4 regions of the Pseudogracilibacillus sp. SE30717A genome follow, and region 3 is predicted to be linked to each of the others. Evidence: riboswitches for the same ligand, from Rfam matches in the RefSeq annotation. Region 3 holds a riboswitch; each other region holds the start of a gene.
What was found. Region 3 has a riboswitch for S-adenosylmethionine ahead of SPD48_RS07335 (methionine ABC transporter ATP-binding protein). Riboswitches for the same ligand answer to the same signal wherever they lie in the genome.
Positions count from the first base shown of each region.

Region 1: another riboswitch for S-adenosylmethionine. It lies ahead of SPD48_RS01220 (aminotransferase class I/II-fold pyridoxal phosphate-dependent enzyme); the one in region 3 lies ahead of SPD48_RS07335 (methionine ABC transporter ATP-binding protein).
Region 2: another riboswitch for S-adenosylmethionine. It lies ahead of SPD48_RS08465 (OsmC family protein); the one in region 3 lies ahead of SPD48_RS07335 (methionine ABC transporter ATP-binding protein).
Region 4: another riboswitch for S-adenosylmethionine. It lies ahead of SPD48_RS05490 (OsmC family protein); the one in region 3 lies ahead of SPD48_RS07335 (methionine ABC transporter ATP-binding protein).

Region 1 covers NZ_JAXHDF010000001.1:266,338-270,375, forward strand. Annotated here, with positions in the region: gene SPD48_RS01215 (hybrid sensor histidine kinase/response regulator) at 1-807, opposite strand, end outside; SAM riboswitch class I at 982-1,101, shown strand; gene SPD48_RS01220 (aminotransferase class I/II-fold pyridoxal phosphate-dependent enzyme) at 1,249-2,925, shown strand; gene SPD48_RS01225 (SGNH/GDSL hydrolase family protein) at 3,092-4,024, shown strand; gene SPD48_RS01230 (YpmS family protein) at 3,996-4,038, shown strand, end outside.
Region 2 covers NZ_JAXHDF010000004.1:298,035-302,072, reverse strand. Annotated here, with positions in the region: gene SPD48_RS08470 (sodium:solute symporter family protein) at 1-1,516, opposite strand, end outside; gene SPD48_RS08465 (OsmC family protein) at 1,516-2,004, opposite strand; SAM riboswitch class I at 2,145-2,251, opposite strand; gene SPD48_RS08460 (phosphotransferase enzyme family protein) at 2,557-3,495, opposite strand; gene SPD48_RS08455 (MDR family MFS transporter) at 4,019-4,038, shown strand, end outside.
Region 3 covers NZ_JAXHDF010000004.1:58,573-62,610, forward strand. Annotated here, with positions in the region: gene SPD48_RS07325 (MetQ/NlpA family ABC transporter substrate-binding protein) at 173-1,024, opposite strand; gene SPD48_RS07330 (methionine ABC transporter permease) at 1,039-1,704, opposite strand; gene SPD48_RS07335 (methionine ABC transporter ATP-binding protein) at 1,694-2,725, opposite strand; SAM riboswitch class I at 2,848-2,962, opposite strand; gene SPD48_RS07340 (thioredoxin family protein) at 3,038-3,355, opposite strand; gene SPD48_RS07345 (topoisomerase) at 3,375-3,731, opposite strand; gene gcvH (glycine cleavage system protein GcvH) at 3,822-4,038, opposite strand, start outside.
Region 4 covers NZ_JAXHDF010000003.1:64,936-68,973, forward strand. Annotated here, with positions in the region: gene SPD48_RS05485 (methyl-accepting chemotaxis protein) at 1-713, shown strand, start outside; gene SPD48_RS05490 (OsmC family protein) at 878-1,327, opposite strand; SAM riboswitch class I at 1,438-1,543, opposite strand; gene SPD48_RS05495 (response regulator transcription factor) at 2,348-3,070, shown strand; gene SPD48_RS05500 (sporulation histidine kinase inhibitor Sda) at 3,171-3,365, shown strand; gene SPD48_RS05505 (SpaH/EbpB family LPXTG-anchored major pilin) at 3,634-4,038, shown strand, end outside.

The sequences.
Region 1 (4,038 bases), on a different contig from region 3:
AAACCAATTGAGGATTAATTTATCATCATCAACTATGACTGAAAAGGCAGCAAAAATAAGTAAAAAACCGAAATATACTAGTTCTTTATGAAATACATTCCGCCCCATAATATATAAACCAAAAGCATAGGCACTATGTACAAGCAAGATTAAAACGACCATTAACTGTGCACTATGTGCAAAAAACAGGTTCTTTTCTACAGCGTCTCCTAATCCGAATTTAACAGGGTTGGGAATTCCTCCTGCAAACGTGTTTTCATAGTTAGCTACTTCAATTACTAGTTCTATTTCATCACTATCCGCATGAAAAAAAGCTTTATAGATTCCCAGCTTACTTTCGTAATGACTAATTGTATCTGAAGGTAAACCTGATTCTGTTACTAATTGTCCATTAACATACACGCTTGCCGCTGATTCAAGATCCTTAAAAATTAATCCATAATTCCCCTGTTCATTTATACTATCGACAGTCGGTAAAAGTATTTTTAATCGATAGGTGCCATAGTTTATTTCCTTATCTTCATCCATGCTATTCCATAATCCTGGTACAATCGTATAGTTATCTGCTGGAACAAAATTTGAATGGATAAATTGATTCGGATAAAACTCCCACTCCCCATTGAGTGTAATTGTCTGACTATCTGTAAAGTTCCACTCCCTTAAATCTATAACTCCCTTTTCCGCGTGAGGATGGTCGGGAGTTTTGTGGTAAAAAATCCACCCAATACGAAAGGTTGTTAATACAAGTAAGAAAATACTTATTAAAAGAAATATTTTTTTATAGGAAATTTTATTATTAGTCAACATCGTTTCTCAACCCTTCATCAAAAACGGATAATTAAACTAATTATCAGTGAAGGTACTTACTTTTACAAGATTAATTTTCAATCTAAATATTTTATTATTCAATTAATTCCAAGTTTTATAGTTGACATTCTATATGCAACCTGTATAATAATTAGTAATTTCAAATATGAACATCTCTTATCAAGAGTGACGGAGGGAATAGGCCCGATGAAGTCCAGCAACCATAAAAGGTTTTTATAAAATCTTTTAAAGGTGCCAAATCCTACAGACACAATTTAGTCTGGAAGATAAGAGGAGGAAACGGTTTTTTACACAACACCCTCTTCTATCTTTCGTAGAAGAGGGTTTTTATTTATCCTCCTCTACATTGAAAGTGATTTACATTGCTTTAATTAAAGAAATAGAGATGTATTCTCTAAAATCCAAGGAGGAGTTTTATCTATGTCAGAATTCAAGTTTCAAAAGGACGATACGATTCTATTACACGGAGGTCAAGAGCCGGATCCAGTTACAGGTTCACGTGCGGTACCAATTCATCAAACAACATCTTATGTTTTTCGCGATACAGAGCATGCTAAAAATTTATTTGGACTTGCGGAAACAGGAAATATTTATACGAGAATTATGAACCCGACAACAGATGCATTTGAGCAACGAGTTGCTTTATTAGAAGATGGAACTGCTGCAGTGGCAACTTCTTCTGGAATGGCAGCTATTACGTATGCTATTTTAAACGTTGCAAGTGCTGGAGATGAAATTGTCGCAGACAGTAATTTATATGGAGGCACATACAATCTATTTGTTCATACATTACCTCGTTTTGGTATTAACGTAAAAATAGTTGATGGAACAAATCCAGATGAAGTTAAAGCTGCCATTACCGATAAAACAAAAGCAATTTTTGGGGAGACAATAACGAATCCTAGTTTACATGTTTTCGATATTGAAACAATAGCTACTATTGCACATGATCATGGAATTCCTTTAATTATCGATAATACATTTGCTCCAAAGTTTGCAAAGCCAATCCAGTGGGGGGCCGATATTGTTGTTCATTCTGCAACAAAGTGGATTGGGGGACACGGAACATCAATTGGTGGTGTAGTTGTAGATGGTGGTCGCTTCAATTGGAATAGCGAAAAATTCCCGGGTTTTACTGAACCTGACGAAAGCTATGGTGGCGTCCGATTCGCAGATCTTGGTCCCGTCGCTTTTGCCCTTCGCCTACGGGTTCAATTATTAAGGGATACAGGAGCTTCCATTAGTCCACATAATGCATTTTTATTACTGCAAGGGCTAGAAACCTTGCATGTCCGTCTAAAGCGTCATAATGAAAATGCGCTAAAAGTTGCAGGTTACTTACAAAGTCATCCTGCTGTTGAGTGGGTTAATTTTCCTGGATTACAAGATCATCCTTCCCATGAATTAGCTAATAAATATTTTTCTTCTGGATATGGCTCTGTCATTACGTTTGGTATTAAAGGCGGTCTAGAAGCTGGGAAAAAATTAATTGATTCCATTGATCTATGGTCACATGTAGCAAATGTCGGGGATGCAAAATCGCTTATCATTCATCCTGCGTCAACAACACATCAACAATTAAGCCCAGAAGATTTAAAGAAAAGTGGGGTAACAGAAGAACTTGTCAGATTATCTGTTGGAATTGAGTCAATAGAGGATATCATTCAAACACTAGATGAAGCTATTAAAAAAGCTACAGGAATTTCAACGATAGAAACAACGGAAGAAGATGCAATTAAATGGTTGTTTTCTACACCATTTGATCGTAGTGCAGGTTTAAGACAAAAAACAATCGCTTTAAAAGAAAATAGCAACTTAAAGGAAACATTAAATGCACTTGAAAATCGAGGATATAAAATAATTAATCTTGAAGAAGCTAACGAAGATGATATCATTGACGTCATTGTTACCGACGAACCATTATCTGATGCTGAATCAAAATCATTGACGAATAAAGGACTTAAAATCATTTGGACATTAGACCCTTCATCAATTGAATATGTTGATCCTAACGTAACAATCATTAAAGGAAAAGACATATTAGAGGAAGCTGCACGAATACGTTCCAATAAACCAGAAGCATCACTTATTAAATAAACAAATAATATTTAACTCGTTTTCCGCCTTATCTGCATAAGGCGGTTTTTTCTTTTAACATTTTAAGTTTATTGGTAAATATTAAAGGTAAACTATGTTAATATACAACTTACACATAAACATGTTATGTTTTATAATATATATATACTAATTTAAGGATTTAGGTGTGATTACCATTAAAAAATTAATATTCATTATACTCATACTAACAGGCGGACTTATCCTTTTTATATTCGCCAAGGAAGAACCTACTCCTACAAAACCGATTAAGGAAATTGTTCAACCAAAAGATGAGCATAACATAGATGATAAAACTGCAAGTCCAGAAGAGCAAGAGGAAGAAGATATAGAAGTAGCAGTAAAAGTAAAAGAAGATCCTATTAGAGAATTTATTTCTGATAAATTAAAAAAGGCCTCCAGTTTCTTCTTCACCCATGATGTAAATGTAGTAACACTCGGTGACTCTTTAACAGAAGGAAGTGGGGATGAAACGAATAATAGCGGGTATGTAGGCATTTTAGATGATACAATTAATCAAGATAAACAAGTAGCTCAATTTCAGAACTTTGCTAAGAGAGGAAGCCGTAGCGGTCAATTACTTATTCGCTTAGAAGATGAAGATGTAACAGAAGCGCTTGATAATGCTGATATTGTATTAATCACTATTGGGGCAAACGATATTATGCAAGTTTTTAAGGAAAATTTCACAGACTTAACTCTCGAGAAATTCACTTCAGAGCAAATTAGATATGAACAGCGATTAGAAAATATTTTTACAAAAATTCAAGAAATAAACGGGGAAGCAGATATCTATTTAATTGGTTTCTATAATCCGTTTCAAGAATATTTTGCTGACATTGAGGAATTAGAATATATTGTTGACAGTTGGAATCAAATCGGGGAAGACGTTACAGAAAAATACAGTAATGTGCACTATATCCCCATTAAAGATTTATTTGATAACGCTGAAACGAATTACTTCTCAGATGATAATTTTCATCCTAATGCTTTAGGATATAGATTAATGGCGAATCGTATATTACAATATGTGTTGGATGAGGGTGACGGCGATGAACATACAGAGGCAACAATTCAATAATTCAAAATGGAAAA
Region 2 (4,038 bases), 240 kb from region 3:
TCCCAAGCAATCCATATTCGTATATAACATGAAATTTTAATACTAAAGCAATTAAAACTAATAAACCGGAGAATAATGCATAGTGCCCTTTTCTCGACTTTGATGAAAGGAAATTGAATTCCAAGTTAGCTGCCTGTTGGATCAATGTAATAAGAGCTAAAACACTTATATTCGCTGACATTCCAATCCAAACCGGATGAATATTTAAATAGAATTCATTTGGAGCCCAGCCACCAAGATGGTACCATGTGATGCCAGATAGAAATCCAAAAATCATTGAACCAATCACGGCTTCTTTCGTTGCTACTCTCCAAAACAATACCGCAACAACAGGAGCAAAGGTAGCAGAGTTTCTCATTGTCCATGCTAAAATATTCCACCATGCAGCTTGTTCTGTTCTTAACATACCAAATATAATCATCAATCCTGTCAGCACCAATAGGGAACGTTGAGTATACGTAATAAGCTGTTCTGATGTTGCTTTAGGATAAAGTGCTCCACCAACATCTTTACCTAAACTGGTCGCTCCAGAAAATTGGCAAGGTGCTCCCCAACTTAATGCACAAGCCCAGATACCAAGGAAAAATAATCCAACAAGTGGAGCAGGAAGAACTTCCATTAAATATTGTGGTAAAGCTACTAATCCAAGCGTTGTTTCTGGAACGACGATCGCTGCTGAGATTCCGAATAAAATACCAAAAAAGATAAAAGGAATACCAAAGACGGCAGCTAACTTTAATCCTTTTTGTCCTTCTTCAGGTGTACGGCAGGATAAAGCCATTTGAAAAGCAGCTTGCGCTAAAATGACATTGACCAAAAATGTACCAAACCAAGCCACAATTACTTGAATTCCGGCACTATCTAATTGAAACATTGCTGGGTTTGAGACTGCAAATGAGCGTAGACCATCAATTCCAGGATTGATAAAAAATGCTAGTATGCCGATGATGAACATAATAATAAAAACAAAAAAGTTCATTGTTTGAGTGAGGGCGATTGACCACATGCCTCCAGCTTTCAAATAAAGATATAATAGAAACGCAGTAAAGGCGACTGATAATGTTAATGAAATTCCAGTAAACACATGGACGGCTGAAGCGAAAGCGATTGCGGTAGCAACTGACCACATTGGAAAAGCAAAGGCGGTAATAGCGCCACCAATCCCAAGTGCTGCTCTTCCATAACGGTCTCCAATTAAACCTGAAACAGTGACAACTAATTTTTCGCGAAATGGCCCAATAATGATAAAAGCGATGATCAATACTTGGACAGTCTCCGCAACCCCATACCAGATAGCTGATACTCCTGTTAGGTAAGATAACTCTAGAATGGAAATAAAAGTAGAGCCCGAGAATAAGCCTGTAATGCAAAAAGCAACGATCCATTTATTAAATGAACGACCTCCGACAAAGTATCCAGTCTTATTAGCTTTTTTTCTTGAAATTTGTCCTGCTAAAATTAATCCAAATGTGTAAACAATCGCAAATATTATTAACCACCATCCATATGAAGTCATTATTGCTCACCGCCTTTTTCGAGATAAATCCAATCCAATGTTATGTTAATCCCTGCGTCCAAGAATAAATTATAGGCCGGGCATCTTTTTTGAACGAGTTTTTTTAGTTCTGGAATTCGATGTACACTTTCAGTTGTTTCAAACCATATAGTATTTGTTACATTTTGAAAATGAGGGCTAATATTATCAACCCCTTGCATGCCTCGTCGATCGATTGTTCCAACTGATTCTGATCGCAAGCTTTTAAATGTAAATCCAATTTCTTTAGCGATTGTTTCCACAACAATTAAGATACATCCATTAAATGAACCTAAAATATATTCCATAGGAGTTGGTGCTTCATCACTTCCGCCTAATTTAATTGGTTCGTCAATAGGAAAGGAAAAATTTCGAACGGTATTTATACTCTTCATTTCACCAGTTCTTTTACAACTTGCTATAATTTTCCTATGATTTTTGTTTGATGAGTTAGTTTTTTCTGTGTTCAAGTCTAATTCCTCCTATAAGTATTCGTATAAATTTAGTGGTATTTAAAGGTGTAAATTTCCTGTTTTCATTTAATCAATAAGAAAAGCCCTCCTCTCGAAATGATGAGAGAAGGGCATGTATATAAAACCACGAACATTTCATCTCATCTTCAGAATACAAAGTATTCTTCTGAAATTAGCACCATACAAAAAATTGCTGGTTGCTGAGGCTTCGCAGGGTCAGTCCCTCCGCCTCTCTTAATAAGATTTCTTAATTATTTAATTAATAGGATTATAAACTTACCATTTTAAAAAGTCAATAATTTTGTTAACACGTTTCTTATGAGTAAAAACAAATGCTGATTATTAAATAAGCACACCAATATGTGATATGGAGCAATAACAGCATGTGAGCCTTTACCTTTAGACTCGAATGTAACTTGAATGTTTAGAGAACTACTAGAAGAAAACATAACACTCACAACAGCAGAGTGTCAAAGCAATATCTACTAAATCTAAACCTGCCTAAGAAAGCATGACGCATTACTCTAAAATTGCTTGTGATTATAATACTTAAGTAATGAATGGTACATTGTTTTCAATTCTATACCTCATGCGATCCAAACTATTTTTCATATCAGAACTCATTTTATTAGATGGAAATGAATTTATAAAAAATAAATATGAATATAGCAACCTATACTCGAGAAAGAACGGAATAAGCTTAAATTGATCAATTGAGAAGTTAGACGTTTCACAATATCCTTCAAAGAAATATTTCGTAAATCGTTCATAAAATTTAATATTATCCGTCTTATTCTTCCTGTTTTTTTCTAACGCATGAAAAACTGGTATGGAAGCATCATAGGCATACCAACTTTTTCGAACATCTCCAAAATCCAATACGTACATTTTATTATCACTTATTATTATATTTTGATTATGTAAATCGTGATGGACAATACCATACATATCTTGGTTACACGACATTGAAGATAACTTCTTCATATATGTTCTCCATTTTTTTTCTATTAATTGCCCCTTTCCTTTGGAAAATTTCTCGAAATTTATATCATAATTCCAATCCACAAAAAAATTATCGAGTTTAAAAGCAAAATTTTTTGATATATTATGCATTTTACCTAACGTCTTACCCCATTGTTTAATAAGTTGATTGTCTTCCTCGTAATCTAGTAGAATCTTTCCCTTAACATAGGAAAATGCAACAAGATAAAAATCTTTTTTCATACCCTTTATCAATTCAATTACCATCCCATTTTTCGAAGGTATTGGGGCTGGAGTATGAATACCGTGTGTCATCATTAAGTTTATAACCTCTAGCTCATTTAACAAATACTCTTTTTTGTGAGTCACCTTGTCTAGAAATTTAATCACAATGTTTTTATCACGGCAAAGATAAACATTATTATCAAAACCACCTAAAAGTTCAAGAGTGCTTGAATTATCTATATCATATATTTTTTTTACTTGTTCTATAGCCCTCTCTTGCATATTAATCTCCTTTTTAAGTTATATGTATTTATAATAAATTGTGATACTAAAGGTCGAAAGTAACATATCATAATCATTATACTGGGTGTTTTCTTAAAATTCACACAATAATTTAATATAGTTAATTGATCACAAATAATAACTAAAACTTGACATTTTTCCATTTACTATATAAGATATAGGTTCATTAAAAATTGAAAGGTGATTGAATTACATGATTTTATAATCCTATTTTGTGAAAAATTTACGTTATTGGTTTTAAGATTTTTTAAGATAATGTGTATTAATATATACGGCAAAGTTAAGAAAATCTAGCCAATATAACGACCCTTTTCTAAATAGGATTAGTATGTAATTTATCATAGATAATTGTATTTAAACCTTTTACTTTTTTGACGTTTTTTTGGTTATCTATCGATTATAATTATTGCCTCCTATTCAGAATTGGATAGGAGGTTTATTTATGGAATATGCTTTATTTGTATATACTTCGAAAATATAATAAATACAATGGGGGATTATTATGACAACAAAGGACTTTCC
Region 3 (4,038 bases):
AATAAATGTGTTTCATAACAAATTACTTATTTTTTCCATTCCCATTCTCATTTACCACTATATTAATAATAATCGTTCTTATTTAATAGTAAAATAAAATTGCCGATTTGTAAAATAAGATTGATCGAAAAAAAGCTGATCCCTTGTTGAAAAGAGATCAGCATCCTGTCTTTTAGTTTACAGGTACAACCGCACCTTCATATTTCTCAAGAATAAAGTTTTGAATTTCTTCTGAGTGTAGTACTTCAACTAATGTTTTTAATGCTTCGTTATTTTCATCTTCCGTTCTAACTGCAATTACGTTAACATATGGTGAATCGTCTTCTTCCCTATATATAGAATCTTTTTGTGGGTCAAGACCGGCACCAATTGCATAGTTTGTATTAATTACGACTAGTGCATCTTCTTCCGTCTCATACAATTCTGGTAAGAAGGCAGGCTCATAATCTGGTGTGAACGTTAGGTCTTTCGAATTTTCTACAATATCATCAATCGTTGCTTTATCCACTACAACATCATCTGCTAACTTAATTAGCCCTGCTTCTTGAAATAAGCCTAAAATACGACCATGATCGGAAACTGAATTACTTAAAATAACTTCTGTCCCTTCAGGAATATTTTCAATATCTGTAATTGATTTTGAATAAATTCCTATCGGTTCTATATGAATACCACCAATATGTGTTAATTCATATCCTGTATCCTCAATTGTTTGTTCTAGATAAGGTATATGCTGGAAGTAGTTTGCATCTAATTCACCATTAGCTAAATCATCATTTGGTAAAATATAATCCTCATATGGCTCAATCTCAAGCGTTATTCCTTTTTCAGCTAAAATCGGTTGTGCTTTTTCTAAAATTTCCGCATGTGGGATACTGGAAGCTCCTATCTTAATAGTTACTTCTTGATCTGTTTCTGCTTTATCATCATTTGTTGCTTCTTCAGCTTTGTCTGTATTTCCGCCACCACAAGCTGCTAATACTAAAATTAGTAGAACGGAAAATAATGCAAGTAGTTTTTTCATTTAATAAATCCCCTTTATCTTTTGTCTAGTTTTTTTGACGTGAAGTCACCAATAAACTGGAATATAAATACTATAAGTACAATAATAACGGAACAAATAAACACAATATCAAAGGCTCTACGCTGGAAACCAGCATAATATGCATAACTTCCAAGTCCTCCTGCACCAATTGCACCTGCCATCGCCGTATAACCGATAAGTGCAATTGCCGTAACAGTTATACCTGAAATTAATGCGGGCATCGACTCGGGAAGCAAAACCTTAAATATAATTGAACGTGTACTAGCTCCCATAGATTGTGCTGCCTCAATAACACCTTTGTCTATTTCTTTTAGAGCAATCTCCACTAATCTTCCATAGAATGGAGCAGCACCAATAATTAAAGCTGGCAACGCTGCATTCGGCCCTCTTATCGTCCCAATTAAAAAGTACGTAAATGGGAACAAAAGTAAGATCAAGATTATAAATGGGACTGCACGAAACACATTGACAAGAGTAGCTGTGATAAAATTAATTACTTTATTTTCCCAAAGACCGTCTTTGGCAGTGAGATATAATAGTAATCCAAGTAACACGCCTAAAATAAATGTTCCAGTTAGCGCTATTAACGTCATATAAAACGTTTCATACGTCGCTGTCATGAGTTTGTCCCAATCTAAATTAGCAAAATCAAGTGTCATCTCGAATCACCTCTACTTCCACTGAGGCTTTTTTAATGAAATTAATAGCTTCATTGATTTCGTCTTTATTTCCTACCATTTGAACAATTAAAATGCCCAATATGCCATTTTGTGTTTGTGTGATTTTCCCTTGGATTATATTCGTATCAATAGAAAACTTTTTTGACACTTCACTTATTAAAGCTTCATTTGCAAATGTTCCTAAAAAATGGAGACGTAGTACTTTGCCACGTTTCTCTACATGTTCTAGGATATTATCAACACTCTCTTCAACATCTGGATTTGCCATGACTTGTTCCACAAATTTTTTCGTTACAGCTTGTTCAGGTTGAGAAAATACATCCAAAACATTTCCTGTCTCTACAATTTTTCCTTTTTCCATAACTGCTACCCGATTACATATTTTGCGAATCACATGCATCTCATGCGTTATTAAAATAATGGTAAGACCAAGTTTTTTATTAATATCGACTAGCAAATCAAGGATAGAATTCGTAGTTTCTGGATCCAGTGCTGAAGTCGCTTCATCGCAGAGGAGAACTTTCGGATCGTTAGCAAGCGCACGAGCAATCCCTACTCTTTGCTTTTGTCCTCCACTTAATTGAGATGGATAAGCTTTTTCTCTGCCAGTAAGACCGACTAAATCGATCAGTTCTTGAACTCTTTTAGTTCGTTCTGTTTTCGGAACTCCAGCTATTTCTAGTGGAAAAGCAATGTTCTCTTCTGTTGTTCGTGACCATAAAAGATTAAAATGTTGGAAAATCATCCCGATTTCTTGGCGAGCCTGTCTTAAATTTCTGCCTTTTAATTTTGTCATCTCTTTACCATCAATAATAATGGATCCATCTGAAGGCTCTTCCAAGCGATTAAGTAACCGTACTAGTGTACTTTTCCCCGCGCCACTATACCCTATTACACCAAAGATTTCGCCTTCTTTTATTTCTAGAGATAAGGAATCTACTGCTGTAATTGGTTTTTTATCTAGTGTAAAAACTTTCTTTAAATTTTGTATTGAAATCATGATGAGACCTCCTTTAACACGATTGAATTGGGGGAAAACTGTGATTCATCCTGCAACTCAAATACAAATAAAAAAGTCCTTCCGTAAGAGAACAGAAAGACTTACAAATCTATCTTCACATTCTCTCATCTATCAAAGCATTTGCTTTGCAGGATTTAGCACCTTTCAATTTTGGAATTAAAATTGAAGGTTGCCGCGAGTTCACAGGGCCAGTCCCTCCATCGCTCTTCATAAGAGTTAATAGATATTTTATTATTATCGATAACACTTGCCAATATAACATTAAATCTAATTAGATGTCAAACAATACGTTTATTCTAGTCGAAAAAGATCTGATGCGTAAGTCCATACATAGTGATATATATTTGAAATAGAATAGAAAGTATATACCTTTTCCTTTACTTCATTATCTTTCATAATAAACAAGCAAGGTACACTTTCCACCTTATATTTCTGCATAAACTCAGGATATAATGACGCATTCATCTCATAAAAAATAGTTTGCTGATGATTTGTTTCAATTTTTTCTAAAAAGGTTCGTGCTACATGACATGTTCCACAAAAAGGAGTATGAATAAATAATAAATAATCATCTTTTTCTTCTAATTGTTCTGCAGTTATTGCTTGCAAGAGAATCACCAGTTTCTTTTCACATCAAATAGAATGGATCTATTTGAAAATTATGTTTAACAAGTTCATTTGCAATGATATTTTCAGGAGTTAATTCTACTTGTTGATATTCTTCCGGGATATACATCTGAATAGCATTGGGTAATTCAACTGTTAATTGTCTTCTTAACTTTATTCCCGATTCATCCGCATCAACAAAAATATATACATCACGATAATCTAGATCATATTCATACAACATTTCATCAAACTTTTCCACACCAAATGTTCCATGTGTACAAATGATATCAATTTCTTCTCTAATTATTTTCTGTACATGCAGTTTGTCTGACAAACCTTCAACAATAATAACTTTTTTATCATGTAAATTACCCAATGCTTTTCCCCCAATTTCAAGGTAGACATCGTTAGTCCTTATAAAAAGCTACTGCACCCTGTTTTATTGTGGGTGCGAGTAGCTATTTTATTATTCGGAAATATAGGCATTATATTCTTCAGAGGAAAGTAGTTCATCTAGTTCTTCATCAGCAGACGGTTCAATAACGATCATCCATGCTTGTTCATAAGGCGATTCATTGACATACTCTGGATTATCTTCCAAGTCCGCGTTAACTTCTACGACGGTACCACTGATTGGCGCATACAATTCTGAAACTGTCTTTACAGATTCAACACTTCCAAAA
Region 4 (4,038 bases), on a different contig from region 3:
GAGAACTTATTTATGATTCTTCTAGAGAAGTCCTAGGCATTACAAATGAAGGTAGTCAGTTGATGGAATCTTCTAAACGTCAAATGGGTAAAATTGATCAAATCGTTCAAGAGGCTGTGGAAAAAGTAAAAGGATTAGATGCTCAATCACAGGAAATATCGAAGTTGGTTTCTGTTATCCAGGATATTGCTGAACAAACGAATTTGCTTGCTTTAAATGCTGCTATTGAAGCCGCACGAGCTGGGGAACATGGAGCAGGCTTTGCAGTGGTTGCAGACGAAGTTAGAAAACTGGCCGAACAAGTTTCAGAATCTGTCACAGATATTACAACGATCGTATCGAATGTTCAAACAGAATCAAACTCAGTAACCAATACCTTGCTAGACGGATATAAACAAGTAGAGCAAGGTACAAATGAAATTGAAACAACAAGTGAAAAATTTGATGGAATTAATAAAGCTGTTACCGACATGGTCGACAATGTAAAAATTGTTTCTTCAAGTTTGGCTAGTATCGCGACAAATAGCTATGAGATGAATGGCACGATTGAAGATATTGCGGCAATTTCAGAAGAATCAGCTGCCGGAGTGGAGCAAACCTCTGCATCCACACAACAGACTAGTGCTGCAATGGAAGAAGTAGCTGTGAACTCAAAAGAATTAGCGAACTTAGCCACGGAATTGAATGACCTGGTTCATCACTTTAAACTTTAATACATGAAAAATAGAAATTATGGTAGTGGTAAAAAATCATCGATGACAAAATTGTTTTAGAAGGAATACTTCTAACAATGCCGTGCGTAAGTATTAGTTTACGATTGAAGTAGAATCCTTATTGAAAAGGCTTATGGTTTATATTTCCCATAAGCCTTTATAATCTAGATTGTTGCTTGCTTATTTTCTGTATGAATCACACGTGTTCCCGTGAGTGTATCTTTGACTGGGCATACTTGATCAACATGAGCAAGTAGTGCATCAATATTTGCTTGCGGGGAGGGTGATTTCAGTGAAATCGAATAACGGATTTCTTCATAACCGGGACGTACATTTGGATTTTTCCCTAAAAAGCCATCTGGATCCAGGTCCCCCTCGAGATGAACTTCTACATCTTCTACTTCCACATCAATTTTCCCTGCAAAAGATGTGACGAGCACATTAATGCAACCACCGAGTGCTGCTAATATGTATTCCACAGGGTTTGGTCCTTTGTCTGTTCCTCCTAGACTAGGTGGCTCATCGATGATTACTTCCTTTCCACCAATGTCTGCGATCGATAATACTCCTTCTTTTGCCCATTTTACATCTGATTTAAATGTTACTGTTGCCATGTTAATTCCTCCTTCATTTTTTAAATAAGCCGCTTTTTCTTATTTTGAAGAAGAAAAATAAAAAGCCCTCTTCCGACTAGAAGAGGGCTAAATATATAATTTGATTCCCCTTCTCATCTTTCAGACAATGGATAGTCTGCTGGAATTGGCACAGTACTGATGCAGTCTGTTGCCGAGGTATCGTAGGGCCAGTCCCTCCACCTCTCTAGATAAGAAAATTGCGTTTATTTAATTAGTTACTAATATATACGAGTATAATAATAATGTCAATCATTTTTATCGGGTTAATTGGTTTTGGTTTATAAAAAAATAATTAGTTAATATTTGGAGGGCTGGTTCTGCAAATAGAACCGTTCTTTTGTTTTGTATTAATCTTCTTATTTTTTCAATAAGGAACGGCCTATATGATTAAAAACAACTATTAAAATATTTATTTGGCAAGAGTTAAGTAATGGTACCAAATTCTTATATAAAGAAAATAGGTCTGGTTAAATATATTTATAAATCGGTAAAACCTCTTATGGGATGAATTGTTTTCTACATAGAACTTATATAAATCATGGTAGGTAGAATTAAAAAACTAAAGTGTATAGGTTTCTATTTAACTTTACACAAACTTTTAAAAACCAAACTATAGCCTAAAGAACTAATACTTTATTCCAGTAGGTCATAATGACTGGTCCTTAATAACTTTTCAATTCCCATAAATTAGAACTGTTAAAAAATATAAATGTTCGTGTCGAATAGAGTAACGTAGCTAAGAAACGTTTGAATGATACAATTTCATGTCTATTCTATTAAAATATATTTACAAATATACAATTCAAATAGAAAGATATGTATTTTTATACCTCTTAAGGGTGATTTATTTGTCGAGTAAAGAGAGTATAATTATGCATAAGTATTTCCTTGAAACTAAAGGATTAGTGTAAAATATGTAATGAATTATATCTATTATGGATGTTTAATAATTCGATGTTATATTTATAAAATTTCATAATGTTAAGGTGTGATTAAATTTTGGATGGTAAAGAGAAAATAACAATCGCATTAATAGACAGTCATAAGTTATTTCTCGATGGTTTAAAAAAAATCTTAGAATCAATATCTTTTATAGAAGTAATTGCTCTTGGAAAATGTAAGCATGATGCTTTAAAAGTCATAAATACATTTAAACCAAATTTGTTAGTAATCGACGTACAATTGGTTGAGTTAAAAAATTTAAATCAATTTAATACACCGGATACTAAGATCATCTTATTATCAGGAAATGATTACGACGTTGACTATATGATAGAAGCACTTATTTTAGGTGCCCGAGGGTTTTTATTAAGGTCAATGCAAAGTGAATTATTAATTGACGCAATGTTATCCATAGTTGAAGGTAAATATTGGCTACACCCGAATGTAAGTGATGGTTTAGCTAAAGAATTCACAAAATTACGAAGGAAATATCAATTGAAAGACCTAGATAGTGACATTCAAAGACCATTACATATATTAACGATTAGAGAATGTGAGATATTAGAGCTTCTTGTTGAAGGCGATAGTAATCTGAAGATTGCAGAAAAACTTGGGATCACTGAGTATACAGTCAAAACTCATGTTCGAAACATATTAGGGAAAATGCATGTAAATGATCGTACAAATGCAGTACTATTAGCCATTAGAAATGGCTGGGTAAAAATAGAAAGAGTAAATAACGGTGTTAGAAATGAAAGGATAGAATATCTAGAGCCGTGATAAATGGTTAATACTTCACTGTAAATTCAATATAATTGTTATTTTTACATATTTGAAAGAAATATAGTGTTTATATTACTAGGGTAAAGGATGACTACAAATGAACAACTTAGATGATCGTTTGTTAGTTCATGCATATTTAAAAGCAAAAGAATTAAATTTAGAATCTGAATTTATAAGTTTACTCGAAAAGGAGTTAAACAAAAGAGGACTAATTGTTTCTGATGATTTAAACCAATTAGTCTTTTTTCATAAGAGTAATAATAAAAAGCTAGTAAAGCTAAGGATGAAATAACGACTTTGGAATAAAGTATTGAATAATCCATCAGTTACTATCGCCGTTTTGAAATAATAAAACTGCAAACGACTAACTTCAATTTATTTGAAGTCTGACTCACATAGATTATGGCATTAAGGGTGGTGATAATAGGTAATCAATGCATGAAATTTTCGGCAATTCTATTGACTAAAAAAATGTAAGAGGGTGATTTTTTTAGCTTGAGGTTTTTACCAAGACTGTGACCGTAAAGTGATGGATTTTCTTCTAAGGAGGGCAAAATATTGTGAAAAAGGTATTTCCACTGATTCTAATTATTATGCTAATAAGTTCACAATTTGGATTATCAGCTATTGGGCAGTCAATTGACACGGATCAAGAAAACTTTAAGATTATAGCTGAACCTAGTTCTACGACTGAAAAAGCGGTCATTAATGTATCTGTATTAAATAATGCGATGGATCGTGTTGAATTGTCACTCTCCGAAGATGCAAAAGTGAACATAGAAGCTACAAAAGAACTAGCTGGAGACAATGTTACGATCACGTACGATAAAGAGAACTATAAAGTCATCCTAAATAGAGTAGATGACCAACCAATAGTAGATACAAAAATAGTCTTAACAAATCTAATTGAAACAAACAAGCTACATATTCGAGGCATTATAGATGGTGAGATGACTAACACTCAA